Regions from separate parts of the Virgibacillus sp. CM-4 genome, predicted to be linked through region 4. Evidence: riboswitches for the same ligand, from Rfam matches in the RefSeq annotation. Region 4 holds a riboswitch; each other region holds the start of a gene.
The links. Region 4 has a riboswitch for S-adenosylmethionine ahead of M948_RS39215 (5-methyltetrahydropteroyltriglutamate--homocysteine S-methyltransferase). Riboswitches for the same ligand answer to the same signal wherever they lie in the genome.
Positions count from the first base shown of each region.

Region 1: another riboswitch for S-adenosylmethionine. It lies ahead of M948_RS30720 (methionine ABC transporter ATP-binding protein); the one in region 4 lies ahead of M948_RS39215 (5-methyltetrahydropteroyltriglutamate--homocysteine S-methyltransferase).
Region 2: another riboswitch for S-adenosylmethionine. It lies ahead of M948_RS38005 (LLM class flavin-dependent oxidoreductase); the one in region 4 lies ahead of M948_RS39215 (5-methyltetrahydropteroyltriglutamate--homocysteine S-methyltransferase).
Region 3: another riboswitch for S-adenosylmethionine. It lies ahead of M948_RS28845 (PLP-dependent aspartate aminotransferase family protein); the one in region 4 lies ahead of M948_RS39215 (5-methyltetrahydropteroyltriglutamate--homocysteine S-methyltransferase).

Region 1 is NZ_AUQA01000002.1:1,532,414-1,539,850, reverse strand. Features, by position in the region: tRNA gene M948_RS30740 (tRNA-Ser) at 279-371, opposite strand; gene M948_RS30735 (M20 family metallopeptidase) at 519-1,727, opposite strand; gene M948_RS30730 (MetQ/NlpA family ABC transporter substrate-binding protein) at 1,753-2,571, opposite strand; gene M948_RS30725 (methionine ABC transporter permease) at 2,592-3,242, opposite strand; gene M948_RS30720 (methionine ABC transporter ATP-binding protein) at 3,232-4,263, opposite strand; SAM riboswitch class I at 4,327-4,430, opposite strand; SAM riboswitch class I at 4,569-4,674, opposite strand; gene M948_RS30715 (NAD(P)/FAD-dependent oxidoreductase) at 4,874-5,932, shown strand; gene M948_RS30710 (ABC transporter substrate-binding protein) at 5,958-6,908, shown strand; gene M948_RS30705 (iron-hydroxamate ABC transporter substrate-binding protein) at 6,958-7,437, opposite strand, start outside.
Region 2 is NZ_AUQA01000006.1:924,481-931,917, reverse strand. Features, by position in the region: partial or broken gene dacB (D-alanyl-D-alanine carboxypeptidase/D-alanyl-D-alanine-endopeptidase) at 1-843, shown strand, start outside; SAM riboswitch class I at 912-1,030, shown strand; gene M948_RS38005 (LLM class flavin-dependent oxidoreductase) at 1,118-2,170, shown strand; gene M948_RS38000 (ATP-grasp domain-containing protein) at 2,184-3,161, shown strand; gene M948_RS37995 (cation:proton antiporter) at 3,391-4,593, shown strand; gene uraA (uracil permease) at 4,854-6,137, opposite strand; gene M948_RS37985 (AMP-binding enzyme) at 6,394-6,897, opposite strand; gene M948_RS37980 (NAD(P)/FAD-dependent oxidoreductase) at 7,215-7,437, shown strand, end outside.
Region 3 is NZ_AUQA01000002.1:1,132,944-1,140,380, forward strand. Features, by position in the region: gene cls (cardiolipin synthase) at 1-1,004, opposite strand, end outside; gene megL (methionine gamma-lyase) at 1,309-2,493, opposite strand; gene M948_RS28830 (SMI1/KNR4 family protein) at 2,598-3,092, opposite strand; gene M948_RS28835 (HNH endonuclease signature motif containing protein) at 3,179-4,225, opposite strand; gene rarD (EamA family transporter RarD) at 4,482-5,387, shown strand; SAM riboswitch class I at 5,465-5,586, shown strand; gene M948_RS28845 (PLP-dependent aspartate aminotransferase family protein) at 5,679-7,427, shown strand.
Region 4 is NZ_AUQA01000007.1:73,872-81,308, reverse strand. Features, by position in the region: gene M948_RS39225 (CBS domain-containing protein) at 1-249, opposite strand, end outside; gene M948_RS39220 (aldo/keto reductase) at 379-1,296, opposite strand; SAM riboswitch class I at 1,433-1,535, shown strand; gene M948_RS39215 (5-methyltetrahydropteroyltriglutamate--homocysteine S-methyltransferase) at 1,625-2,728, shown strand; gene rbsB (ribose ABC transporter substrate-binding protein RbsB) at 2,988-3,932, opposite strand; gene rbsC (ABC transporter permease subunit) at 3,969-4,904, opposite strand; gene M948_RS39200 (sugar ABC transporter ATP-binding protein) at 4,901-6,382, opposite strand; gene M948_RS39195 (LacI family DNA-binding transcriptional regulator) at 6,624-7,437, opposite strand, start outside.

The DNA.
Region 1 (7,437 bases), on a different contig from region 4:
CTTTCAGCCGATGAATCCCATTCTCTTTCGTACGTACATGGTACTACTAGCCTCTTCACTGCCTTTTTATAGTATTGGCTTAGATATGTACTATATGCTGAAATACGTGAAATGTCAAGTTCATCTATAATTAAGTATAATAAGGTTATAGTAATTATATGTTTACAATGAAAGCTTTTCTATAAGAAATGAAAGAGCATTTTCTTATAAAATACGAAAAAAACCGCTACACAGTAACGGTTTTCTTATCTCCAAAATTTTATGCGCTAATTTTTAAATGGAGGAGGTAGAGGGATTCGAACCCCCGCGGGCTGTTACACCCCTGGCGGTTTTCAAGACCGCTCCCTTCAGCCAGACTTGGGTATACCTCCGTGGCAACAGAATATACTATATCACGGTCGGATAAGCTTGTCAATTAGAAAATCAGATTTCATAATTTTCTTTTGATTAGCAGATAAATATTACGTAAAAAGAAAAGAAGAAATCCTGGTTTCGCAAGATTTCTTCAAACCTAACTCTTACCTTTCCTTTATTCTTTCTTGAAACTCACGTTGTATTCGTTTATATACTGTTTTATCCGTAATTAATTGAAAAGCAGTATATGCTGCTGCTTTTGCTCCAATAATCAAAGCTTGATCCGCTTTTTCTGATTTAGCAGCATCCCGAAATGCTTCCGTATGCCCTATTAGATCACTTGGACCAATTTTAATATGTGGATGAATGGTTGGAATAACCTGACTTATATTTCCTGCGTCCGTCGAGCCAAGTGCAGTATGATCCGTTGTATGAACAGTCCCTCCTAACTCCTCCACTACTTGGGTAAATACATCATCAAAACAACGATTTATAATAAAATTATCTACTTGATTTTGGAATGCAGAAACGTTCACCTTGGACCCCGTTGCCAATGCTGCTCCTTCTGCTATTGACTTAATACGAGCTGTTACATCATCTAAGACGGTTCGTGAGGCTGCTCTGATGAAGAAGCGTGCCTTAGCATATTCCGGTACAATATTAGGCGCATCTCCACCATCTGTTATAATTCCATGAATACGTACATCACTTGGAAGGTGTTGACGTAGTGCATTAATTCCATTAAATAATTGGATTACTCCGTCCAGCGCATTAATCCCTTGTTCAGGATAGGCAGATGCGTGCGCAGGCTTCCCAAAGAATTCAAAATCCAATGGATCAACAGCCAACGTTGGTCGAGTAGTATTTGTTTCAGCACCTGGGTGAACAATAATCGCAGCGTCTATATCATCTATTCGGCCTGTTTTTACAAAGCTTCCTTTCGCACTGCCATTTGGCCCACCTTCCTCAGCCGGTGTCCCAAGTACTACCAATTCACCACCAATCTCATCAATGACTTTGCTAAGACCAATGGCAGCAGCAATACTAAGGCTGCCAATCATATTATGGCCACAAGCATGACCTATACCCGGCAATGCATCGTATTCTGCTAAAAAACCGATTGTACGTCCTTTGTTTTTCCCCGTTTTTCTGGCAATAAAGGCAGTTGGATGTCCTGCGATATCCTTTTCTACCTCAAAGCCTTCCTCTACCAAAATATCAGTTAGTGTTTTTGCTGCGTAAACTTCCTGATTTCCGATTTCTGGATTTTCATGGATTGCATGGCTTATTCCTATATATCTTTCTGAATTTGCATCAATATACGCAGCAATTTGTTTCTTTAATTTTGTTGTTCGATCAATTGCAACTGTCATCCTTGCTCACCTCGTTTTTTGTTAATTAATGACCGATTTCACTTAACGGAACAAATGTAGGAATAGAATTTCCATTTCGTTCTTCTTCTATAAAGTTGGCAACATCCTCTGTTTGATAAATTTCCGCTAATTGCTTTAATACCTCATTGTTTTTATCTTTCTCTTGGACGGCAATGATATTTATATAAGGGGTTGCTGTTTCATCTTCATGGTAGATAGCGTCATCTAACGGACTAAATCCTGCATCAACAGCAATACCATTATTAATTATCGAAGCATCCACATCTGGTAATACACGAGGGGTTTGACCAGCAACTAATAATTCAAACTGAAGGTTTTTTGGGTTCTCAACAATTTTGTCTAGTGACCCATTGCCATCAAATCCCTCTTCTAACTTAATTAAACCAGCTTCTTCTAAAAGAAGGAGACCTCTTCCCATGTTTGTCGCTTCTTTCGCTAAGGCAATCGTTCCACCTTCTGGAATATCCTCTGGTTGATCATGTTTTTCAGAATACAATCCCATTGGCGCAATAACGGTCGTGGCAATTGGTGTTAAATCTAGATTATGCTCCTTTATAAAGGCATCAAAATAAGATACCGTTTGAAAAGCATTTGCATCAATTTCACCTTCAGCTAAAGCTAGATTTGGCTGCACATAATCAGAGAATCGGACGATCTCTACATTTATCCCTTCCTCTTTTGCTTTTTTGGCTACATATTCCCAAATGGTTGTGTCGGATCCGCTTATCCCTACCTTTACTGTTGTAGCTGCATCACTACTAGAACAAGCAGTAATAACGATTGTTGATAGAATAAGTGCTAAAAACACAAATAATTTTTTCATGCTGTTCGCTCCTTTTTATCTTATCTTCTTCTTATTTTCTTAGAAATGAAATTACCGGTTGATTGCAGTCCTTGAACCATAACGACAAGAATACCAACTGTAATCAGCATCACCGTTGTATCAAAGCGTTGGTATCCATAGGTGATTGCTAGATCACCAAGACCACCACCGCCAACAGCTCCTGCCATCGCAGATGCGCCTACTAGCCCAATGGTTGCAATAGTGATACCTAATAATAAAGAACTTAACGCTTCTGGAATAAGGAAACGAATAATAATTTGCCACGGTGTTGCCCCCATTGCTTGAGCTGCTTCCATTACTCCTGGGTCAACTTCCAATAGAGAGTTTTCAATTAATCTAGCAATATAGGGACCTGCATACAAAATCATTGGGACAATTGCTGCCGCAGTACCAATTGATGTGCCAACCACTAATCTGGTAAACGGAATGACAGCGACCATAAGTATAATGAATGGAATTGATCGAAAGATGTTTATAAATGCGTTCAAAACCGTAAAAACCACTTTATTCTCCCATAAATGTCCTTTCCTTGTTACCACTAATAGAATTCCTAATATAAGTCCTATCACAAAGGAGAAAAGTAAAGAAATACCAACCATTAGGATTGTCTCCCATAATGCTGCTACAATTTGTTGGTTATCAACTAACATCTGCTAACACTTCCTTTATCGTGACATCTTGTTGGTGAATATGCATGATCACTCGGTTAATTTCCTTTTCGTCTCCATCAAATTTGACAATTAAATTGCCAAAAGGAATACCTTGTAACTCCGTAATACTCCCAAATAAAACATTCACTTCGACAGCATACTGCTTAGCTATTTGCGATAGTAACGGAGCGCCTGCTGAAGATCCAACGAATACAATACGGTATATCTGATGTCGTTCGTCTTGTGCTTTTACGAGTTGATAAACCGATTCCGGTATCTCATCATGCATCACGGAACGTACAAAATTTTTGGCTATCTCTGTTCGAGGTTGGGAAAATACGTCAAATACAGAACCAGCTTCCACCACTTTTCCACTATCCAAAACGGCCACTTTATCGCAAATTTCCCTAATTACACCCATTTCATGAGTAATGATTAAAATCGTTAAATTATATTCTTCATTTACTTTCTTTAATAATTGCAATATCGACTTGGTTGTTTCTGGATCGAGTGCTGACGTTGCTTCATCACATAACAACACCTTTGGCTTTGTGGCTAATGCACGTGCAATTCCAACACGCTGTTTTTGCCCTCCTGATAACTGATCAGGATAACTATTTGCCTTATCCGCTAGTCCTACAAATGCCAATAAATCGTCAACTCGCTTTTTCACTTCATTTTTTGGGATATTAGCTAATAATAAAGGCATAGCCACATTGGTATACACCGTTTTCGAGTTTAATAGATTGAAATGTTGAAATATCATTCCAATGCTTCGTTTTGCTTCCCTTAATTCCTTTGCTGAAAGGTTGAGTATGTCCTGACCATCTACGATTACTTTCCCAGAAGTTGGTCGCTCCAATAGGTTTACACAGCGGATGAGAGAACTTTTTCCTGCGCCACTAAAACCAATCACACCATATATTTCTCCCTTTTCAATTTGTAAATTCACCTGATCCAATGCTTTTACTTGCTGTTCTTTGCCGTTATATATTTTTGTTACTTGATCAAACGTAATCATGCTGTCACTCCCCTTCTAAATAAAAAAGCCTCTTCATCAAAGAAGAGGCTATCCATTACCCTCTTCTTATCTTTCAAGCATCATTCGCTTGCTGGATTTGGCACAGTACTTAATCGTCCGCTGCCGAGGTTTCTTAGGGCCAGTCCCTCCACCTCTCTGGATAAGAAGTATTAAAATTTTATGAACATGTAAACATTTTGTGTTCACGATCGATCATACAATCCTTGATGAATCGGTTTTAAAGGTGTTTACAAAAGAAAAATCCCTCCTTTTAATCAAGAAGAGATTCCATATGTGGCGCTCTCTTCTTATTTTCCAAGCACAGTAGCTTGTTGGATTTGGCACAGTACTTTTAACAGTCCGCTGCCGAGGTTTCTTAGGGCCAATTCCCTCCACCTCTCTGAATAAGAAGTATTCGTTAATATAATTATGATGATTATTAGATTACTACGCTTCTTTCATTCTGTCAATCACTATTTTGAAAAAATTTTAAAATTTTCCGCTTTCCTTTATGTAATTTTACCTATCGTTTATTGCGTTCCTCTAAAATTTCTGTATAATAAAATTAGTGATAATGATTCTCATTATCATAAATGGAGGAGGTACTTATATGCGAAATTCAGATATAACAGATGTAACGATCGTTGGTGGCGGACCAGCAGGATTATATGCATCTTTTTATAGCGGCATGCGGGACTTATCCACTCGCATCATAGAATATCAACCGAAACTAGGTGGTAAAGTACATGTATATCCTGAAAAAATGATCTGGGATGTTGGCGGATTAACCCCAGTAACTGGAGCAACATTAATTGATCAAATGGCGGAACAAGCTGTGACTTTTGATCCAGAAATCGTTCTAAATGAGAAAGTCACAAAAATCGAAAAGAATGAAGATCAGTTATTTGTCCTTACGTCTAACTCTGGGAATCAATATGTAAGTAGAACCGTTATCCTCGCTGTTGGTGGTGGTATTTTAAATCCGATTAAAATCGATATTGAAGGAGCAGATCGATTTGAAGTAACCAATCTCCACTATACGGTACAAAGCCTTGAACATTTTAAAGGAAAGAACATTATTATTTCTGGTGGAGGCAATTCTGCAATTGATTGGGCAAATGAATTTGAGCCTATTGCTAATCAAGTACATATTGTACATCGCAAAAATGAATTTAAAGGTCATGAGGCCCAAATTCAGCAATTAATGAATTCATCCGTCCATGTTCATCTCAATTCAACGATAGAGAAGTTGCATGCAAATCAAGAAGGAAATCTAATTGACGCGGTAAGTATTCATAACCATGAAATCAACGAGTCAATAAGATTAGAAACAGATGATCTAATTATTAATTACGGTTATGAAAGGGAACTAACCTTTATTAAAGAAAGCCCCCTTCATATTGAAATAGAAAACGATTTCTTTGTAAAAGGCACATCTAAATCTGCATCATCCGTTGAAGGGCTTTATGCTGCTGGCGATATACTAGCCTTTGATGGTAAAGTTCATTTAATTGCAGGGGCTTTTGTAGACGCAGCTAATGCAGTTAACCAAGCCAAATTATTACTAGAGCCAGATGCAGCTGCCAAAGCAAGAGTATCTTCTCATAACGCTAAATTTAATGCGAAAAACAAAGAACTTTTGAAGCATTTATACCAATCATCATCTTAAACGATGTTTAAAAAGGAGTACACGAATGAATAAGAAACAATTTATCTATGTATTGCTCATTATTCTATTAACCTTCCTAGCAGCATGTAGTGGGAGCAATAACGCCGAAGAAAATGAGAGTAACCAAGAAAAAGAAGATAGCACGCGTGAATTCGAAACCGCCAAAGGTACCGTTGAAATTCCATCGAATCCGGAACGAATTGTTACCGATTACTATGGTGGAGAATTACTTTCTGTAGGAGCAAATGTAGTCGGAGTGGAACCGACCGCGTTTGATAATCCATTTATCGCAGATCTTCTAAAAGATGCTACAGATGTCGGCTATCCATTAAATGAGGAAAAGGTATTAGAATTAGATCCAGATTTAATTGTTGTCATGTATGATGATAATTATGAGGCATTATCTAAAATTGCACCAACGATTCATATCCCTTACGGTACAACATCTGATATTGAGGAAACAGTTAATCTATTTGGTGATATCGTCGGTTCACCTGAAAAAGCTGAAGAATTTATGACGGAATTTAATCAAGAAGCCGAAGAAGGTAGAAAAAAATTAGAGGGTATTATTGACTCAGATGATACATTTGGGATATATGAGCTGACCAATAAAGGTGAACTATGGACATTTGGTGAAAATGCTGGCAGAGGTGGGCAAGCCTTATACAATGCCCTTGGATTAAAAATGCCTGAAAAGAACGCAGGTGGTGAAAGTACGAAACAAATATCGTTAGAAGTACTTCCAGAATACGCTGCTGATTATATGTTTTTAACTTCCTACGATCCAGAAAATGAAGGAACTGCTCTTAAAGATTTAAAAGACTCAGCTGTATGGCAAAATTTAAATGCTAATAAGCAAGATCAAATCTTTTATAATGATTTTGATACCTTCTATCGATACGACCCAATCGCAGTAAAAGAACAAATTGGTTTGCTTGTTGATAAAATTATTGAACGAAAAGAACAAGAAGAGTAGTAAAAACCCCCTTCGCTTTTTGTGGAAGGGGTTTTTTATGATCATACGTTTACTCTGATTTTAGACTATCAACAATAAAATCTAATTGATGTTCTAAAGCTATTGGATCCGTAAAATACATATTGTTAACCTCATATTCATATACATTTCCGTCTTTAACCGCAGGCAAGTTCTCCCAAATGGTTAATGAGGTAACATCGGATTTTCTTTCCTCTGTGTCCCCATTTTCCGTCTCACGGACACCCATAAAGATATGATCTGCTTCCTCTAAATATTCTGGCACAGCTTCCAATGAGATCGAAGCCCAGCCTTCTTCTTTTGTAACTTCAATAACCTTCTCTGGTGCGTTTAAACCGAGTTCATTGTAAATGATTTCTCCACCTCTACCGTAAGACTCACCAAATAGATACATTTCTTTTTCAGCTAATTCTAAGATAACTACTTTTTCATCATTTTTAATGACATCATCTAATTCTGTTTCCTTTTCTTCGATCTTCTTATCAAACGCCGTAAAATAATCTTTGGTTTC
Region 2 (7,437 bases), on a different contig from region 4:
GCTGGGGGAAAATCCTATAATTACCTCTTCACCGGAGTCTACATATATTGAAATAGATAATAAGGCAGTTACCGTAGAAACGAATAAAAAAGAAAATATAATATTTGAGCGTCAACATGGAAGCAATTTAATTACGATAACAGGCGAGATTCCCGATAGGCACGAAGGATTGAAAGAGTGGGTATCGGTATGGGAACCAACAGGATACGCTGTTGATTTGTTCAAACAGGCATTAACTAAACATCATATTACCTATAGTGGAGGGTGGGAGATAGCTAAAGTACCAACCAATACAAAGTTATTGCATTTTTGTTATTCTATCCCCTTATCGAAATTGATGGTTCCATTTATGAAGCATAGTAACAATACAATTGGTGAAATCTTGATAAAGGAAATGGGCAAGCAGGTGTATGGGGAAGGTAGTTGGGAAAAAGGATTAAATGTGTTAGAAAAACAACTTGTGAATTTTGGGATGGAGACAAAAGGATTGTGTTGCGAGACGGATCCGGAATATCTCATATGAATTTGATACCAGCAAACCAAATTTCCTGGTTACTATATGTGATTCAAAAAAAGGAATGGTTTTCAACCTATTTTCACGCCTTGCCAGTTGCGGGGGAATCAGAAAGGGACATTGGTGGTACCTTACAGCACCGTATGCATGGGTTACCGGTTCAGGCCAAAACAGGCAGTTTATATACCATTAGTACTTTATCCGGTTATGCAGAAAAAGCGAACAAAGAAAAAATTGTATTTTCCATTATGTTCAATAATTTATTAGATGAGGAAGAAGGAAAACGAATGGAGAATCAACTATTGGATATGATGATCCATTCCGAATGATAAGAGTTATCAAAATTGACAGATAAGCATATTTGCGATAGGCTTAATATAGTGAATTAAATATTGTGTTCTTATCCAGAGAGGTGGAGGGATATGGCCCCATGAAGCCTCGGCAACAGGTTTTTATAACCATTTATAAAAAGACTGTGCCAAATCCATCAAGTCCATGTGACTTGAAAGATAAGAAGAGAACTGAAATAACAAGATTTCAAACTCTTTTCTTATCGGAAAAGAGTTTTTTGTTTTGGGAAAAATTCATCTGGGAGTGGAGTCAATGAAATATGGATTTTGGTTACCAATATTTGGTGGATGGTTACGTAATGTAGATGATGAACATATGCCGCCAACCTTTGAATATGCGAAGACAGTTATTCAAGCGGCAGAGGAATGGGGATATGATACAACGCTAATTGCGGAACTTTATTTAAATGATATAAAAGGAATAGAAGCAGATTCATTAGAAGCATGGTCTACTGCAGCTGGGTTAGCAGCAGTAACGAATAAAATAGAAATTATGACTGCTGTGCGTCCAGTATTTCACCACCCAGCGGTTACTGCGAAAATGGCTGCAAATATCGATCGCATGAGCAATGGGCGATTTACTCTTAATATTGTCTCTGGTTGGTGGGAAGAAGAAGCTAAACAGTATGGTGGAGACTTTACAGAACATGATGAGCGGTATGCAAGAACAACAGAATTTATCGATATACTAAAAGGTTTATGGACAGAGGACACTTTTTCTTATCATGGAAGGTACTATCAAATTGAGGATACAAAATTGGAACCAAAGCCGCTGCAACGCCCCAATCCCATGTTATACGCTGGGGGAGAAATTGAAAAGGGTAAGCAGGTAATTTCCACACTATGTGATGCTTATGTCATGCATGGTGGCACGGTTGAAGAGGTTGCTGACAAAATTAAAGATATGAAATCACGTAGAAGGAAAGCAAATAAAGATCCGATTCGATCATTTGGAATGGCAGCTTATGTAATTTGTCGGGAAACAGAAGCGGCAGCACTTACGGAATTAGAACGAATCACCATGGTAAAAGACACAAGTGGATATAGTGGATTTGGAGATTTCACTTCAAAATCACAGTTAGAACAAGCTGTTCAGTTAAAGGATTATTCTGTATCTAATCGAGGATTACGTCCACATTTAATAGGAACACCAGAACAAATAGCGGAACGAATTCTCGAATATGAGAGGGCAGGTGTTGATTTGCTATTATTACAATGCTCTCCGCAGTTAGAAGAGATGAAACGTTTTTCTGAACAAGTTATGCCTTTAGTCGAACAACTACGTAAAGAACAAACAACGGTATAAAGGAAGATATGTAATGAGTAAAATATATATCCTACATGAAAATCCAGAATGGACAAGCCATTTAACTGCTAGATTAGAAGAATTGGGATTACCTTATGAAGACTGGTTACTGAATGATGGCACGGTCGATTTATTAAGTGAACCACCTAAAGGAATTTTCTATAATCGAATGAGTGCTTCTTCGCATACAAGAGGGAATCGTTTTGCTCCTGAATTGACGAATGCAGTGTTAGCATGGTTGGAGTATCATGGTAGAACAGTAATTAATGGTAGTCGAGCATTACAGCTAGAAGTAAGTAAGGTCCAACAATATTTGGAATTGGAAAAATATGGAGTGAGAACGCCGAGAACAGTGGCTGCTGTTGGGAAATCGCAATTATCAGAAGCAGCTGAATTATTCGAAGGGAGATCATTTATTACCAAGCACAATCGAGCTGGAAAAGGGTTAGGCGTACAACTGTTTCATAGCAAAGCAGCATTAGAACAATATATTGAAAGTGAAACATTTGAAGAACCCGTTGATGGTGTAACGCTAATACAAGAATACATTCCCTCTCCATCAGCATCTATTACCCGCTGCGAATTTGTAGGTGGAGAATTCGTATATGCAGTAAAGGTTGACACATCTGAAGGGTTTGAACTCTGTCCTGCAGATGCCTGCACGATTGAAGATTTATTTTGTCCGGCAGGGGAACAACAAGCGCAGAATGAAAAATTTCAAATTCGACAAGGGTTCCATCACCCCATTATTGAAAAATATAAAGAGGTACTGGCTGCTAATCATATTCAAGTAGCAGGTATTGAATTTATTGAAGACGAACATGGAACCATATATACCTATGATATTAATACAAATACCAACTATAATAGCGATGCTGAAGCAAAAAGCGGTGTTTTTGGAATGCTTGAGCTAGCAACTTATTTAGGAGAAAAATTAAATAAAGTAAATCTCTATTCTGATCAGCCTTCTCTTTCCCTTACCGAAAAATAGAACAAAGCATTAGAATTGCCGATTCTTTATGTACTATAGTCAGGGCTAAGAATTAGTAATCGATCCTTTTCTATTGATTTTCTAGTGATAAACTGTCGTGTTTAATAACTTAATAAGCCGTTACATGGATAACATGTTACGGCTTTTTGTATTTCCACTTGCGTTTGATATTCTGTCTTTAGGGTAATTTTATAGGATAGTTAGTTTTCAAAAGGAAAGAGGATGACCAATGACTGTACACCAGATTTTATTGTTAGTAATCATAGGGTATCTTGTTTTTTCTGTAGATAAAAAACAAGAATTTTTTCCTGCTCCGGTTATCTTAGTATTGTTTGGTTTGTTGTTATCGATGTTTCATTATTTTGACAATATTACGATAACAAAGGAACTTTTATTTCATGTTTTTCTACCGGCTTTGTTATTCATATCTGCTTATCAGTTCCCTACTCAAGCCCTGAAACGAAACAAAATACTTATTGGAACGTTAGGAACATTTGGTTTATTTTTGACAATCGCAATCTTGGCTGTTCTCATTTATGTTATTGGAAATTTATTCATATCTTTATCATTGGCAGCGGCATTGCTGATTGCTGCTATCTTATCTCCGACAGATCCTGTTTCTGTTGTAACGATCCTAAAAAAGTCGTCCGATGACCAACAGGTCGCAGAAATTGTCGAAGGTGAATCCATGCTAAATGATGGAACAAGTATTGTTGTATTCAGTGTGCTGTTAAGTATGTATACAAAAGGGACGAGCTTTGATTTTAGCGGTTTTATTAATGAATTTCTTTTGGTTTCGTTGGGGGGCGTAGCAATCGGCGTAAGCTTTGGTTGGTTAATGAGTAAGGCCATTCATTACACGTACCATCGTCAATATCAAGTAATGCTAAGTATTATCGTTGCTTATGGTAGTTTTTACTTAGGGGAGTTACTCGGAGTATCAGGTGTCCTTTCTACTGTGACTGCCGGTATGATGCTTTCCTATGAATTTGGGAGAAATATTAAAGAAGTGCATTTTAAGGATCAACTGGATGGTTTTTGGGAGATCATTGAACTAACTATTTTATCTTTAATTTTTTTACTTATTGGTGTACAAACCGCAAATTATCTTGCTGCTTCTGAATGGGCCCTGGCTATTATTATTTTTATATGTACATTAATGGTCCGGTTTGTCGTAATTACTTTAATTACTAAATTGCGCATAAATTGGAAGCGAACCATATCTATAAAAGATGCTGCTATTATTACCTGGGCTGGGATAAAAGGCACAATGTCTGTAGCTCTGGTTCTTGGGCTAGAAGCAGCTGTAGATAAAAATAATCCAATCATACCATTGTTATTCGCCATAATATTACTGTCTTTGATCATTCAGAGTGTTGGCGTTTATCCGCTTACAAAGAGACTTAAAACTAATGGACTGAGGCATAACTAAAAATGAATAATTCGGATGCGAATTATTCATTACCTGTCTTAATTCTCTATGTGAAATAGGCCATGCATTCCACGGTCACGCGATACAGCTAACTCGTAAGCAAAAAACGCTTACCGAATGAAATATAACAACGTGCTATTCCCGCTGAAATCAGGCCTGTTTCATTTGAATGATTTACGATAATGCTATCCAATCCTTAGATGGTAATCGTACAGAATTTTTTATCTAGATTGTTTTCGGGTCACCCTCTTGTGTATTTACTATTCATTTGTTAAATGTAATACATCTAGTATTTTAAATAAAATACTAAGGATCATTGCCACGATGGTAGCAAGCCCCATTCCAGATAGTGCAACTGAACCAATTTGGATGGTTGCCCCACTGACGCCAATTACTAAGACAATACTTGATAAGATTAGATTTTGGGAACGACCATAATCTATACGGGCTTCTACGAGCATCCGTAGTCCACTGGTAGCAATGATTCCAAAAAGTAATAAGGAAATACCACCCATAACAGCTGTTGGAATGGAAGAAATCAACGCCGCTAACTTACCGACAAAAGATAATATAATTGCAATCATTGCTGCAATCCCAATAATCCAAGTGGAATACACTTTTGTAATAGCTAACACACCGATATTTTCACCATAAGTAGTATTTGGTGTAGATCCGAAAAAACTTGAGATAATGGTAGAAATACCGTTACCTGCTAAAGAGCGATCCAGCCCAGGTTCTTTTGTTAGGTCTTTTTTCACAATATTTCCAGTTACAAACAGATGTCCAATATGTTCAGGTACGAGTACTAGTGCTGCAGGAAGGATGACTAATATGGCAGACCAGTCAAATTTTATCTGATAGAATTCTGGTAATGAGAACCAGCTTGCTTCTTTGACAGCGGTAAAATCGACAAGTCCAAAAAAATAAGCAATAATATAGCCTGCAATGATGCCAATTAAGATTGGAATGATTTTTAAGAAACCGCGTAAAGTAACCCAACAAATGACAGTAATTGCTAAAGTTAAAAACGATACAAGGACCGTATCAGCATCTACCGTCCAATTTGCAGCTGCATCAGCAGGTGCAATCCACCCTGCCATTTCCGCAGCAGTTGGCACAAGTTCAAGCCCAATGACAGCTACTATAGCCCCCATTGCTGCGGGTGGGAAAATAACATCGATCCAATTTGTTCCTGCTATTTTGATGATAAGGGCAACGAGACTCAGTACCACACCTACAGCGAAGAAACCACCTAATGCATAACTATACCCATCACCGCCAGCATAATTTCCTAATACAATTGTTACCGGAGAGATAAATGCGAAGCTAGATCCTAAATAAGCAGGAATTTTTCCTTTGGTTATAAATAAATAAATTAATGTACCGACACCATTCATTAGTAGAATTGTTGCCGGGTTTACACCGAATAGTATAGGAACTAACACGGTTGATCCAAACATCGCAAATAAGTGCTGAATACTTAATGGTAGACTTTTTAATATCGGCAATCGTTCATCTACTTGAATTTCTTTATAATTTGCCATGATGATTCCTCCTTAAAGATGAGCAACAGTTACCGTTTATCAAAGTTCAAATAAAAAGCACCCTGCGGACGCGAGGCAGGGTGCTTTCGTAAAAGTAAGATAGCAAAGATAGACTTACTTTTACAAACAGATTCTTATCTGTTCACCTTGGCAGTCTCACGGGACTGAATTAAAGGTAACCGTATCATTTTATCTATCCTATTATCCCAGTATGACTGTAAACTGTCAATCCCATCTTTTTAGGTAATCAGATTGCTTATATCCATTTTTGCAGTTCAACTTTTAATATTTTTCCGCTTGAAGTTTTTGGTAATTCTTCTACAAATGAAACAGAATGTGGACAATAAGCTTCTTCTATATTGTTTCTACAATAGTCCATCACCTCTTGAGCAGTTAAACACTGATTTGGTTGTAACACAACAAAAGCATGTGCTATTTCACCAAGTGATTGATGGGGGATAGGCACGACCGCTGCCTCATTAATCTGTTGGTGTTGTGATAATAATTGTTCCAGCTTTACAGTTGAAATAGTTCCTTGATCATTAGGAATATCTTTATAGGGCTCTTTGACTTGAATATTACCCTGTTCGTCAATAATCCCTTTGTCACCCGTATAGATCCAGCCGTCTTCCATTGAAGAATGGTTTGTTGCATGTTGTAATGTGCCGTGGCCTTTTACAATAATGTCACCTAATTCCATACCGTTATGTGCAACTTCCTCACCCATGCTATTAATCACGCGGATTTTTGTTTGACTCATGAATCTTTCCCACCTTTAATTTCCTTTCTGTTGATTTACATAACTATATATGATTATAGCATATTTTTATGAAAGCGTTTTATTTCAAGTGTAAAATTTTAACATCAGCGGGTGAAAAGGTTGCTTTAAGAGATAAAATAACTGCTGGAAGGAAAATTGTCACTGGATTATTAGCCTAAATATAAAAATTTTGATATGATTAATATATTGTAAAAATGGGTATAAGCGATTCTGAATGAGATATTGATATCATGATTTATATGAAAGAGCGCTTTTCCTGTAAAAATGAATGTAAAGTATAGGAAGGTGGAAGTTTTATGAGTTTAAACAAACCAAAAATAGTAGTTCTGGGCGCAGGATATGCTGGTTTAACCACAACTAAGCGTCTCTTACAAAAGCTATCACCGGAACAAGCGGAAATTGTATTAGTAAATAAACATAATTATCATTACGAGTCAACTTGGTTACATGAAGTAGCTGCTGGAACGATTAATCCTAATCAAGCACGAGTAATGATTAGCGATGTAATTAATCCAAACA
Region 3 (7,437 bases), on a different contig from region 4:
GTTTGAATATATATATAATCTTTTGCAGACATGATCATTTTTATATATCCATTTTTAATTTGCTCCCAATCAGAGTCGGGACCACTGGTGACAATTTGAACCCCCACATCACCATGTGGCAATGCATTATAATAACGATCCTCATATAAAATATCATTCCTAGAAGCTTGATTCCAGTCCAGAATAAATCTGGTTTGCATATGTAGCACAGCATCTCCATAAATCCGTAAATGCGTATCACGCCAGTTTCCAAATTTTTTATTTTGACCAAGATATTCATCACCAATGTTAAATCCACCAATATAACCTACTTTACCATCAATAATCGCTATTTTTCGATGGTTTCGGTAATTTATTTTAAAATTTATTTTGGGAATCTTTGGCGGAAAGAATGCTTCCACTTGAACACCGGACCTACGTAGCCGTTTAATATACTTACGCTTTAATGAACGTGACCCCATATCATCATATAAAACCCTTACTTCAAGACCCTCATTTGCTTTTTTAATCAAGATATCCGCAATGCGATCACCTAAATGATCACTACGGATAATATAGTAGAGCAAGTGGATATGATCCTTTGCTTTCTCTAAATCTTGAATAAGTGATTCGAATTTCTCTTTCCCATCTGTAAATATCTTCACACTGTTATCTTGCGTAAAAATGGCATCGTCATTACGTAAATGGAGATAAAACAAATCCTCATATTCGGCAATCTCTCGGTGCTTATATTCAAAATTACCTTCTTCGATTGCTCGTAACTGCGATTGTACAGCCGTCTTAACTCCTAGTCTGCTTTTAGTATCCCATGTGAAAATCCGCCGCTTACTGATCGGTTTTCCAAAAATCAAATATAAAAAGAACCCAGCAATCGGAATAAATAATAACACCATTAACCAAGCCCAGGTAGAACTTGCGTCTTTACGCTCCAAGAAGATAATAGATACACCTAAAGCAATATTAAATAAAAATATAAATCCTATAAAATATGACCATAATTCCAATGGTAAAATAACCTCCCTTACTCAAACGAGAGCGCCATCAACCTTTTTAGGAATAAACTAAAAAGGTTCAAAAATGAAATAGCACATGAATGAAATAATTATATATTATTTCCTCTTCCAACAATAATATAGCACAGAAAGATATTCCTCGTTAGTTTGAATGTTTATGCAATCGTTTCCTTTACTATTTTCTATTATAATAAATTATTGTACTGAATAATCCCCTTTTTATGTAAAATGAAAACATATAAAAACACGTCTATACCAATCTATTGTTGGAACAGACGTGATTATTCCTAATTACTTATAAGTTATCCAGCGCTTTCTGCAAGTCATCCCAAATGTCTATCCAAGATTCTAACCCAACAGATAATCGTACAAGTTGATCCGTAATTCCCATTTTCAGCCGTTCTTCTACGGGAATAACTGCATGTGTCATTGTAGCAGGATGTTGAATTAATGACTCCGCATCCCCTAGACTTACCGCAAGTTTTATAAAAGAAAGCTCATTTAAAAACCGCTGCACATCCTGCTTATCTCCATCAATTTCAAAAGATATTACACCGCCGCCCCGTTCCATTTGCTGTTGGTATATGGAATAATCTGGATGGTCGAAATGGTTTGGATAATAAACGCTAACAACTTTTGGATGCCTCCTTAACTGATCAACAATTCTTTCTGCATTATCGGCATGACGATCAAGTCGTATTGGCAACGTTTTTAATCCTCTTAATAATAACCAGGCATCAAAAGGAGAAAGCACTCCCCCAATATCTTTTTGTGTAGACATGGCAACACTATCTAAGAATTCCTTGCTGCCAACTACTAATCCACCAATAACATCGCCATGACCTCCAATATATTTTGTGGCACTATGGATAACAACATCACAGCCCAATTCCAGCGGTCGTTGGATATATGGGGAGCAAAACGTGTTATCGACAACCACGGGAATATTATATGCCTTAGCAACTTTTACAACTGTACGTAAGTTAATTAACTTCATCGTTGGATTAATTGGCGTCTCAATATAAATACAACTTGTCTCTGGCTTTATTTGAGCTTTGATTGCTAGTTCATTCTCCATTTGTGAAAAATCATGTTGAATATTGTATTTCTCCTTAAGCATGCTTAATAAACCATACGTACATCCATAGAGACCGGAAGAACATAAGATATGATCATTCGCTTTGGTTAAAGCAATTAAAACCGAAGATACTGCGGCCATTCCAGAAGCGAATGCCAGCCCTCGCTCGCCATTTTCTAATGCAGCGATACGTTCCTCCAATAATTGGACTGTTGGATTTGCAATTCGGGAATAGATAAATCCCTCTTCGTCTCCAGCAAAACGTCGTTCACCTTGTTCCGCAGTGTCAAATGTAAACGTAGATGTTTGAAATAGAGGTGCTGTTAAGCTTCCTAACATATCCTTTGAGTCATACCCACCGTGAATTACCTTTGTCTCTAATTGCTTATCTGTGCTTTTCATCGTCATCCCCCTATCTAATTCTTGTAAACTGTTTACCTACTATCCATCATATTCGAAGGACAACATGAATGAAAGCGTTTTCTAGAAAGTTCTGTAAGAAGATATTATTTCTCCCAAAATTTAGAACCCTTGGTAACGATAAATTGGTAGAGCCAATAACTAAAATTCATTTGCAAATCTTTGGTATCCGATTCAATACTAGAATCCCACCAAAGCAGGTAGTGATCATCCTTCGTTTTTTTGACATCAATAAGTAAATATTCGCCATTCCAGTCGCCAATCGGATAGCAATTCTCAGGAAACAATCCTGCCCTTTTCGTTTTACTAACTTTAATTAAACGATATAATTCAAATTGCCCTCCATACCATGGTTCAAACAGGGTCGCCCCATTATGTAAAGATAAGAAATAGAGGTAATCTGACGGTAATGTTATTTCCTCAAACTGCTCCACTTGATTTATTTCTTCTTTCGAAATTGGTTCATTGAATTGAAAATGCATTTTAACTGGTTGGCCATTTGAATTGGGAACGAGTAATATATTATCCTTTAACGCTTGCTTTAAATTAGAAATGGTTCGATATATTAGGCCCTCATTCATTTCAAACCCTCCTTTTTAGACAACTTGGATTCTGGGTTAAAAAGACCATTTATGTAGATTAACATAAATGGTCTTTTTCTTTTTGTCTAATAATTTGTCCACCAAGGCGTCACATTTTGTGAATGAAACTCCCTTTTCAGTGGAATTAAGTTATTAAAATAATTTGATCCTCCATATTCTCTCGGAATGATGTGATGTATATCATAATCTTTCCAAGCGAAGTCAGGGTCTTTTTTTGTAGGGTCACCATATCTATCAATATATTCTGCAATGTATTCTCCTCTTAATTCATTGTTCCATGGTACGCGATCTTCCGGAGGAACCTGACTCATCGTCGTCGTATCCGGTGTAAACATTACCTTATCAGAATATGGATCAGCGTATAATAATTGGGTAGTAAAGTCGCCGCCATGGCATTGACCAGGCACGTTTACTTCCCTAGGATCGAAATACCTGCATGGATATTCAAATGCTTTTTTATTCGCTAAAATAGGACCCACTGTTTCTGTTACGCTGTCTTGATCAGTTAAAAACTCCACATTTAAGTTCGTTTCTATTTCATAAAACTTTGTTTTTTCAACAGGCGTGAACGCAAATTCATATTCATATTCGTCAAACATTTCAAGGTAGTTCCAGTCTGCCTCCACATTGGCAAAATCCTCTGTGAAAGAACCTGTTTTATTATTCGAAGTATTAACATCTATATCCCCTTCGATACTCAAAGGACCAATTGGCCCATCCGTATCTGTTAACATTAAAAATGTTTGTACATGACCTTGTCCTGGGTAACTGTTATTTTGGCGCTCTGGAGGGATGAATACGATACCATGCGCGATAGTTGCTCCTTCTAAACGAATTCGTTGATTCGTTATCGGCTTCTCTTCATGAAGAGTAACAGCTTTCTTATCCCTGTCAACCTGAATATAGTCCTGATCAATATGAACAGTCATTCCATTAATTTCGACTTTTCCTTCTTTTCCTTCTGCAGTTACATCTTTTATTGCTTCTGTTACTTTTCCATTCAATTCGTTAGATGGTTTGACAACTTCTTCAGCGGCTAATACATTTTCAATATGCAAAGGAGTAAGCAACAGTACAAATGCGAAAATCGAAATATACAATTTTCGTTTCATTTTTTACCTCCTACAATATTGTTTGCCGGCATATATTTATCTTATCACCTGAATTTTCAGAAATAAATAGGAAATTTGTAATTTTTTGTTATTTTGTAACAGATAAATGCTCCTATGGTAGTGAGAATGAAGTAATAGATATTTCCAACTATTGCTACAGTAAAAATCTTCGCGAGAGCATTGTTATTGCTTTTTTCCATAAGTAATTCTAAACTTGCTTACTATATAGATAACATTCTTGGAAAGAAGGGAACATATGAATACAAAACAGGATAAGTCTGGGATGATTTATACTGCTGGAGCCTACATCCTCTGGGGGTTCTTGCCGATTTACTGGAAACTCTTGGACGATGTATCTCCAGGAGAAACGTTGGCTCATCGCATTCTATGGTCATTTATTTTTATGTTTTTAATCGTTTTATTTATGAGACGATGGCCGGACTTTATTCATGAGTGGAAACAATTGCTACACAATAAAAAGAAATTATTCGGAATATCTTTAGCGACTATTGTTATTAGCATTAATTGGCTTACATTTATTTGGGCTGTAAATAGCAATCATGTTGTTCAAGCTAGCTTAGGATATTATATTAATCCGCTTATTAGTATTTTACTTGGTATTATTGTGTTAAAGGAATCTTTCAGTTCACGTCAGGTTCTCTCTATTATACTAGCAGCTATAGGAGTCATTTATTTAACATTTAGCTATGGAGTATTCCCTTGGGTATCATTGTTACTTGCAGTTAGTTTTGGACTCTATGGGTTGCTCAAAAAAAAGGTGGATATTGGTCCCATGATTGGGTTAACGATAGAAACAATGCTTATCGTACCAATTGCTGTTTTATATTTGGTGTTACTTCCGAATAACACTTTTCAATTTGTTTCATTCCTTTCAACTACGAATCTATTATTAATGGGTGCAGGAATTATGACTGCTGTACCTTTATTACTTTTTGCTAATGGTGCGAAACGAATATCCCTAGCAATGGTTGGCTTTTTGCAGTATATTGCACCAACGCTTATGTTATTTTTAGGTGTATTTTTATATAATGAAACATTTACTTCCGCACATCTGATTGCTTTCTTATTTATCTGGATTGCTTTAATCAACTTTATGTTGGCTAGTTATCAACGACCGATTAGAAGAAATGCGAAAATCTAAGATAGAAATTTCTCAAAACGAGTTGACAAGTAGAAGCGAATGCTTATATAATATTCAGTAATTTACTAATAAAACATCTCTTATCAAGAGTGGTGGAGGGAATAGGCCCTGTGAAGCCCGGCAACCTGGAAGTGATTCAAAAGATTACTCTTTCGGTGCTAAATCCTACAGATCAAATCTGTGATCTGGAAGATAAGAGGAGGAACGGATAAACCCAAGCCCTCTTCTTAAGAAGAGGGCTTTTTCATTCTTCCTCTTCCTCCAGACCCAAATTTCAAGGAGGATTATTACATGGTAAAATTTAATCAACAAAATCCAGAAACAATATTATTGCATGGCGGGCAGGTGCCTGACCCTAGCACTGGTTCTAGAGCAGTACCAATCTATCAAACAACTTCTTATGTGTTCCGAGATACCGAACATGCGCAAAACCTGTTTGGTTTAACAGAACCTGGTAACATCTATACACGAATAGGAAACCCCACTGTAGATGCATTCGAACAGCGAATTGCAGCACTTGAAGATGGTGTCGCAGCTGTAGCCACTGCTTCCGGGATGGCAGCCATTACCTTTGCAATACTTAATGTTGCTAGTGCAGGTGACGAAATTGTAGCAGATAGTAATCTTTATGGAGGGACCTATAACTTATTTGCAAATACGCTTCCTCGATATGGCATAACCGTAAAATTTGTTGATGGCACAAATAAATCTGAAGTTGAAGCTGCCATTACAGAAAGGACAAAGGCTGTATTTGGAGAAATCATTACCAATCCAAGCTTACAGGTGTTTGATATAGAAGAAGTGGCCGGAATTGCACATGCAAATGATATTCCATTAATCATTGATAATACGTTTGCACCATATATTGCTAAACCCTTAGCTTGGGGTGCAGATGTTGTAGTTCACTCTGCAACGAAGTGGATTGGAGGTCACGGAACCGCAATTGGTGGTGTAGTTGTTGATGGCGGGAGGTTTAATTGGAATAACTCAAAATTCCCTGGTTTCATCGAACCAGATGAAAGCTACAATGGACTTAAGTTTGTTGATGTTGGTCCCGCTGCATTCGCAACCAAGTTAAGAGTGCAATTACTACGCGATATAGGGGCGTGCATTAGTCCGCAGAACGCATTTTTATTGCTACAAGGATTAGAAACATTACATTTGCGGATTAGTCAGCACAATAAGAATGCGAAAGAGATTGCAGCTTTTTTAGAAGACCACCCTTCCATTGAATGGGTAAATTATCCGGGATTAGAAAAACACCCTTCCTATAGATTGACGAAAAAATATTTTAGCGAGGGAGCCGGATCAATTATTACCTTTGGTATCAAAGGTGGGCGGGAAGCTGGAAGAAAACTGATTGATTCCATTGAATTGTGGTCTCATGTAGCTAATGTAGGGGATGCAAAATCATTAATAATCCACCCTGCATCAACTACCCATCAACAGTTAACTGCTGAAGAATTAAAGGATAGTGGTGTCACAGAAGAGACGATCCGATTATCCATTGGTTTAGAGTCGATTCATGATTTACTCGCTACTTTAGATCAGGCAATCGCCACAGCCACTGGTCAAGAAGCAAGCCTTGTCACTAAGGAGGCAGATGCAATAAATTGGTTATTATCTTCCCCGTTTGAACGAACAGATGGTGACATACGCAAAAAGACAATTGCGGTGTATGGATTGGAGCAAGCTAATCAAGAGAAGTTAAATCAAATAAAACAGTTACAATCGCTTGGTTTTGAATTAATTGGGATTGGCTCATCTCATTCATTAGAATTTTCTACTTATACTGACTTAACCAAAGCACCCGACATAGATGCTGTTTGGTTTTTGACCAGTGATCTTCCATCTGATGTGCTAGAACAATTTATCAATAAACAAGGGAAAATTCTGTGGATTGAACACCCAAGTAAAAAGGATGAAATATTAGAATACGCAATTGCTGCCGGAATTGCAGTCGTCACGAATAAAAACCCATTCAATGAACTAGAAGCAATTCGAAATCCGAACAGTCAATCAGAGGCCATTCAAGTATGATCAAATGAAA
Region 4 (7,437 bases):
TCTCTCCACAATTGCATCATGCGGTTCTGCAATGGCATGTGTCATATCTAATTTATTATGTACGATAGCATTTCGTAGTTCTGCAAACTCCAAAAGATCATCACTATATTCGCGAACGAGGGCGTTAGAATTTCTAAGTATTTTTACAGCCTTAGAGAAACCTACATCTTTCTTATGAATTAATAACGCACGTAGCATTTTTTCTATTCGGTTGAATGCAGTAAGAAAACGCTCTGAGTTTTGATACATGGTTGTACTCCTCATTTTCATAGTAAGATGGGAAATAACGCCTTTTTTTCAGTAGATTGATTCATGGGTTTCGAAAAAAATAGAATGAAGCGGTTCTTCATCCCGAAAATGAAACATTGTGTTTATTGACTATGGCAGTTTATTTCCTGCTGCTTGATAAATGTCATACCACTCTTTTCGAGTAATCTGAAGGTCAGATGCTGTTGCTATTAGTGACAAACGCTCTTGATTCATCGTACCTACAACAGGTTGAATTCCTGCAGGGTGACGTAGAATCCATGCAATAGCAATTGCTGTTTTTGTTACTCCGTATGTTTCAGCTATTTCCATAAGCTTTGTATTTAATTCAGGGAATTTTTCATTATCAATAAAAACGCCCTCAAAGAATCCATATTGAAATGGTGACCAAGCTTGTATTGTCATATGATTCATTCGAGAATAATCTAATACACTTCCATCTCGATTTATTCCATTTACATGCTGGGTGTTTACTTGCAGACCTGCATCGACCATTCCAGAATGCATAATACTGAATTGTAATTGATTAACAATTAAATCTTGTGCAACGTATTGCTTTAATAATTCTATTTGTAATGGGTTATGATTACTCACACCGAATTGTCTAACTTTACCACTATCTTTAAGAACTTGGAATGCCTCTGCCACCTCTTCAGGTTTCATTAACGCATCCGGACGGTGGAGTAATAATACATCAAGGTACTCTGTCTGGAGACGTTTAAGTATTCCATCTACTGATTCTACTATATGGTTTTTAGAAAAATCAAAGAACCCCTCTCGTATTCCACACTTTGATTGAATTTTCATTTTTTCTCGTACCGAAGGACGCATTTGAATAGCTTTAGCAAATATTTCTTCGGAATGCCCTCCGCCATAGATATCTGCATGATCAAAGAAGTCGATTCCAAGACCCAATGCATGGTGAAGTAATTTTTCCGCTTCCATTACAGACAATTGAGTTAGCCGCATACAGCCAAATGCAAGGTTAGAAACAAATAGGTCACTCTTTCCCAACTTTAATTTGCGCATACCACTCATCTCCTCTTCTATTTTATAACTCTAGCATATCATGAATAAAGAAAATTTGAAGTTTTAAAATAATAATGTTGACAAGACAATGTATATACGGTAATCTTATTTTCAATAATTAAATTAATCGTATAACTTCTTATCCAGAGAGGTGGAGGGACTGGCCCTTGGAAGCCTCGGCAACAGACTTTTCATACGTACTGTGCCAATTCCAGATGCATGCTGCATGAAGATAAGAAGAGGACAAGCTAATGTATATCAAAGCCTCTTCTTATCTATAAGAAGAGGCTTTTTAGTTATACAAACAAAAAGAAAGAAGGTATGTAAAATGACAACCACTCTTATTAAAGCTCCATTCAAGGCAGACCATGTAGGAAGTCTACTTCGACCAGAGAGACTGCATCAAGCAAGAAGAGATTATCAACAAGGCACGATAACAAAAAAGCAACTACGTGCGATTGAAACTGAAGAAATTAATTACATCGTTGATAAGCAAATTGAAGTTGGCTTAAAGGTAGTTACAGACGGTGAATTCAGAAGAACTTGGTGGCATTTAGACTTTTTGGAACATTTAAACGGCATTGAAGGATATGTCCCATCATCTGGCTACCAATTCAAAGATGTCGAAACAGAAAAATACGATGTACGTAACACAGGTAAGATTTCGTTTCATTCAGAGCATCCGTTTATACAGGATTTTATTGCGTTCAAAGAAATTGTTGGTGATCGTGCAGTACCTAAACAGACAATACCGAGCCCAAATCAACTTTTCAATAAAGGGATTCGAAATTCGGAAATCTACCCAAACATCGAAGATTATGCCAATGATGTAATCAAAGCATATCAAGATGCAATTCAAGCATTTTATGATGCCGGCGTTAGATACCTTCAATTAGACGATGTCTACATTGCAGGATTATCAGCACCTTCTATCCCATTTAATGATGGCGATTATTCAAGGGAACAATTAATTGATTTAGCTCTTCGCGTTGTTAATGGTGCATTAGAAAACAAACCAGATGACCTAAAGATTACCACCCACTTATGTAGAGGTAATTATCAATCAACTTGGGCTTTTGAAGGCAGCTATGCTTTAATCGCACCAACATTATTAGCAAAGGAGAAAGTAAATGGCTTTTTCTTCGAGTATGATGATGAACGTTCCGGTGACTTTACGCCTTTAAAGCATATTCCTACTGGAGGGCCACAAGTCGTATTAGGTGTTGTAACTTCGAAGACAGGAGAACTTGAAGATAAAGAAGCGATTATCGCTAGAGTAAAAGAGGCAGCCAACTATGTACCTTTAGAGCAATTATGTTTAAGTCCACAATGTGGATTTGCTTCTACCCATCACGGCAATATCTTAACTGAGGAGGCACAGTGGAGGAAACTAAAATTCATTGTAGACGTTGCGAAAGAAATTTGGGAGTAACGATTCCTTACACCAATTATATCTATAAGCGTAATTTTATCGAAGTTTGAAATCGTTTTGCTTTTCGAAGAATATGGCCTTAGCTAACCCGGATAAGCAAAGTTCTTATCCGAGTGGAGCATCATGGGCCTTGTTGTTTCCGCAGAAGCCGAAGGGTTTCTACTGCTTCTTATCGATATATCAGTGGCTGCCTCCTTTCATAAAATCGTTTATGGAAGGAGGCATCATTCTAAATTTGATACCGCTTTTCGGAGGAATTTTATTCGGTTACCATTTGTAATTCAACCGGAATGAAACCTTCTACTTTTTCGCCTTTGACAATCTTTCCAACAGCAGCAATTGCTCTTTCACCGATTAAACCTGGCTGCTGTGCGATGGTTGCATCCATCGATCCTTCTTCTACAGCTGCTACTGCGTCATCAGTAGCATCAAACCCGACAACAACTACGTTATCTAATAAGCCCTGCGCCTGCAGTGCTTCCACTGCACCGAGTGCCATCTCATCATTATGCGCAAATACAGCATGGAAGTCTCCAACACTTTGTAAGATATTTTCCATTACGGATAATCCTTCGGTACGATCAAAATTTGCCGATTGACTAGTAACTACTTCGATGCCTTCTAATTCATCGACAATATGATGGAAACCCTCTCCCCTTTCTCTAGTAGCCGATGCACCAGCAATCCCCTGTAACTCAACGATTTTTCCTGTTTCTTTAAGTTGTTCAGCAATAAAATCTCCTGCCATTTCCCCTCCTTCAACATTATCTGAAGCAATATGAGTTACCACCTCTCCTCCACCTGCACTTCGGTCAACTGTAATTACAGGAACATTCGCGTCATTTGCCAATTCAATCGCTGAGACCACTGCATTCGAATCCACTGGGTTAATCAATAAAACATCAATGTCTTGCTGTAATAAATCTTCGATATCACTCAATTGTGTTGATGGATCATTCTGTGCATCGAAAGTAATTATTTCATATCCCGATTCCTTTGCACTTGCTTCTGCACCATCTCGCAATGTTACAAAAAATGGGTTATTTAAAGTGGAAATGGATAAACCCACTTTTACATCTTCACTCGCTTTTTCATTATTCGATTCATCTGAACCATCAGATGCTTCTCCAGGTGCTTCTGTTGAACATGCCACGAGAAAGAGAAATAATCCTAAGGTAAAGCTTACAAGTAATTGTTTTTTCATGTCCATTCCTCCTAATTACGTATAAATTATCACTACTTACGATGTTTTACGATCTAATAATACAGCTAGTAGAATCACCCCACCTTTGACAATTTGTTGATAGAAAGATGGAACATTCAATAAATTTAATCCATTATCTATAACACCTATAATTAGCGCACCAATTAAGGTACCGACAATTCTTCCACGGCCTCCCGCAAGGCTTGTCCCTCCAATTACAACCGCTGCAATGGCATCCAGCTCATACATGGATCCGGCTGTCGGTTGGGCAGAATTCAATCGACTTGTAATAATAATACCTGCTAAAACAGAAAGCATACCAGTTAGTGAATATACCCAAATTTTAACGCGATCTGCTTTTATTCCTGATAACGTAGCAGCCTCTTCATTACCACCTACGGCATATACTTCCCTTCCAAATACAGTTTGTCGAAGAATAAAATAAAGAACAATAAATACAATCACCATTACTATGGCAGGAAAGGGAATTCCAAAAACATACCCCTTGCCGATCATCTCAAAGGCAAAGCTATCCGATAGTCCAGTGATTGGTCTTCCATCTGTGTAGACTAATGTTATACCTCGATAGATTGTCATTGTGGCTAATGTTGCAATAAATGGCGCTACTCTTCCCTTTGTAATGATCAATCCATTGACCGTTCCTAAAATGAGGCCGATTATTAAGCCAATACATACAGCTAGGATCGGGTCTATTCCACTTGTTAATAGACCTGCTGTCAATGCACTGCCTAGTGCTAGAATCGATCCTACCGATAGGTCAATTCCAGCGGTTAATATGACAAATGTCATCCCAAATGCAATTAACGCATTAACGGAAACTTGTCGTAATAAATTAAAAATATTCGTTAATGTAAAGAAATTATCGCTCATTATTGCTAATACGCTAGTAATAAGAATTAACCCGAAGAGTGGTCCCAATGTTGCTAATTGAAGGCGACCTAGCTTTTTCATGCTCTCTCGCCTCCTGTTGCTGCAGTCATAATTATCTCTTGATCCACATCGTTCCGACTAAAGATGCCAATTGTTCTTCCTTCATGTAAAACCATGATACGATCACTAATTCCTAACACCTCTGGTAATTCGGATGAAACCATGATGATAGCCACACCCAGCTCCGTTAGCTCATTCATAATATGATAGATTTCTTTCTTTGCCCCAACATCTACTCCTCTTGTCGGCTCATCTAAAATTAATAGTTTGGGTTTAATACCTAACCATTTTGCTATAACTACTTTTTGTTGATTACCCCCGCTTAAAGATTTTACTTCTTGTTCTTTACCAGTCATTCGAACTTGGAGTCGATTCATTAAATGATCAATGAAAGCTATTTCTTGTGATTTTCGGATAATTCCTACTTTTGATATCGTTTTCAAATTTGGTAATGCGATATTTTCCCGAATGGATGACTGCAATACTAGCCCCTTTGCTTTTCGGTCTTCAGTAATAAATCCTATCCCTGCCTTCACTGCGTCATTTGGATGTTTAATGACTAACTGTTTACCATGTAATTTTATAGTTCCTTCATTCTTTTTACGAAATCCAAATAAGACTTCCATTACTTCGGATCGTCCAGCTCCCATCAAACCAGAAACACCAAGTATCTCTCCTTGTTTTACATCAAAACTAACATCTTGAAAATATCCTTTTCTAGACAAATGATTTACCTCAAATATTACTTCTCCAAGCTTTCCATTCCTTACTGGAAAACGTTCTCCAAGTTCTCTACCCACCATCATTTTAACTATTTCCTCAAAGGATGTTTGTTCGGTGGCTTTAGTACTAATAAATTCACCATCACGTAGAACGGTAATTTGATCACAAATTTCAAAGATCTCTTCCATTCGATGTGAAATATAAATAATGCTAACACCTTGTTGCTTTAGAGTGGAAATAACATAAAATAGGTTTTTAATCTCTCTTTCTGTTAAAGCAGCAGTCGGTTCATCCATAATAAGTAAATCCGCATTAGCTGCTAATGCTCGAGCTATTTCTACCAGTTGCTGCTTACCTACAGATAAATCACTAGCAATATCGTCTGGAGAAATATTGGATACTCCCAGTCTCTTTAAATTTCGTTCGGTATGTAGTTTCATCTCCTTTTTATTTAGAATACCAGTTTTTTTGTACGTTATTTCTTTACCTAGAAACATATTCTCAGTAACTGTTAAGTAAGGAATAATATTTAATTCTTGATGAATAACCACAATACCTTGTTTCTCTGCTTGTTTTGGATCAGAGAAATGTACCTCCTTGCCCCGAACTTTTATCACCCCTTGATCACGGGTGTGTATACCAGTGAGTACTTTGATTAGTGTTGATTTCCCTGCACCATTTTCTCCCATTAATGCATGTATTTCTCCTTGGACTACTTGAAAACAAACGGAATTTAAAACGTGATTCCCAGCAAATCTTTTATCAATATTTGTCATCTCAATTATCTTGGTTGCTTTAGTCACTTCTATCCCCCCTTGTCCCTATAATGCCTACTCAAACACTGTATTCACATATGGTTGAATAACTTCAGTTATTAAAACGATTTGGTCTTTTAATGTGACCATGAGGAATATACAGATAATAATATGTAAAAACTCTATATTGCCGTGTTTTATCAAGAATGAAGATTCCTACGACTTATGCCTTTTGTTTACTATATTCCTAGTGTTTTTTTAATTATGTTGAATCTCTAACTACTAATTTTGTATCCAATTTTAATTGTTGTATTTCGCTATTTGGATGATTAATATGCTCTAATAATAAATGTGCTGCCTGTGCCCCAATTTGATAGATTGGCTGTTGTATGGTTGTTAATGAAGGAGTGGCTGTTTCAGCCATCGCAATACCATCAAACCCTACTACAGCTAACTGACCCGGTACTTTAATTCCTAGCTTTTCAGCTGCTTTCAAAACACTGATGCCCATCAAATCATTCGCTGCAAAAATACCGTCAATTTCAGGATGGTTCACGAGTAATTCTTTCGTAATTGAAATCGTCATTTCATAATTATATTCTCCACAGACAACGTAACTAGATAAAAACCATTTTTCTTCTTTCACGACATCGAGATACCCTTTTAATCGCTCCATTGTATTAACTGCAAAATCAGGGCCACAAATATGGGCTATACGTTGGCATCCCGCATCTTTTAAATACTGTGTGGCTACTCTTGCACTTTCGCGATTTTTAATAGTGACGGACGATAATTTATCGCTTACAATCCGATCAAGCGCGACTACAGGCACATCTATATGACCAAGATGTTTCGGTTCTAAATTACTTGATACAATAATAAAACCATCCACAGATTTTTGCTGTAATGCTTCTAGATAAGCTTTTGCTTTTTCAGGATTGTCATCCGTATTACAAAGAACAAAGGTGTACTGATGTTTTTTTGTAACGTCTTCAACTGCACGTGCAAGTTCAGGAAAAAAAGGATTCATAATATCAGGAACGAATAGTGCAATTATTCTTGAGCTACCCTTATAA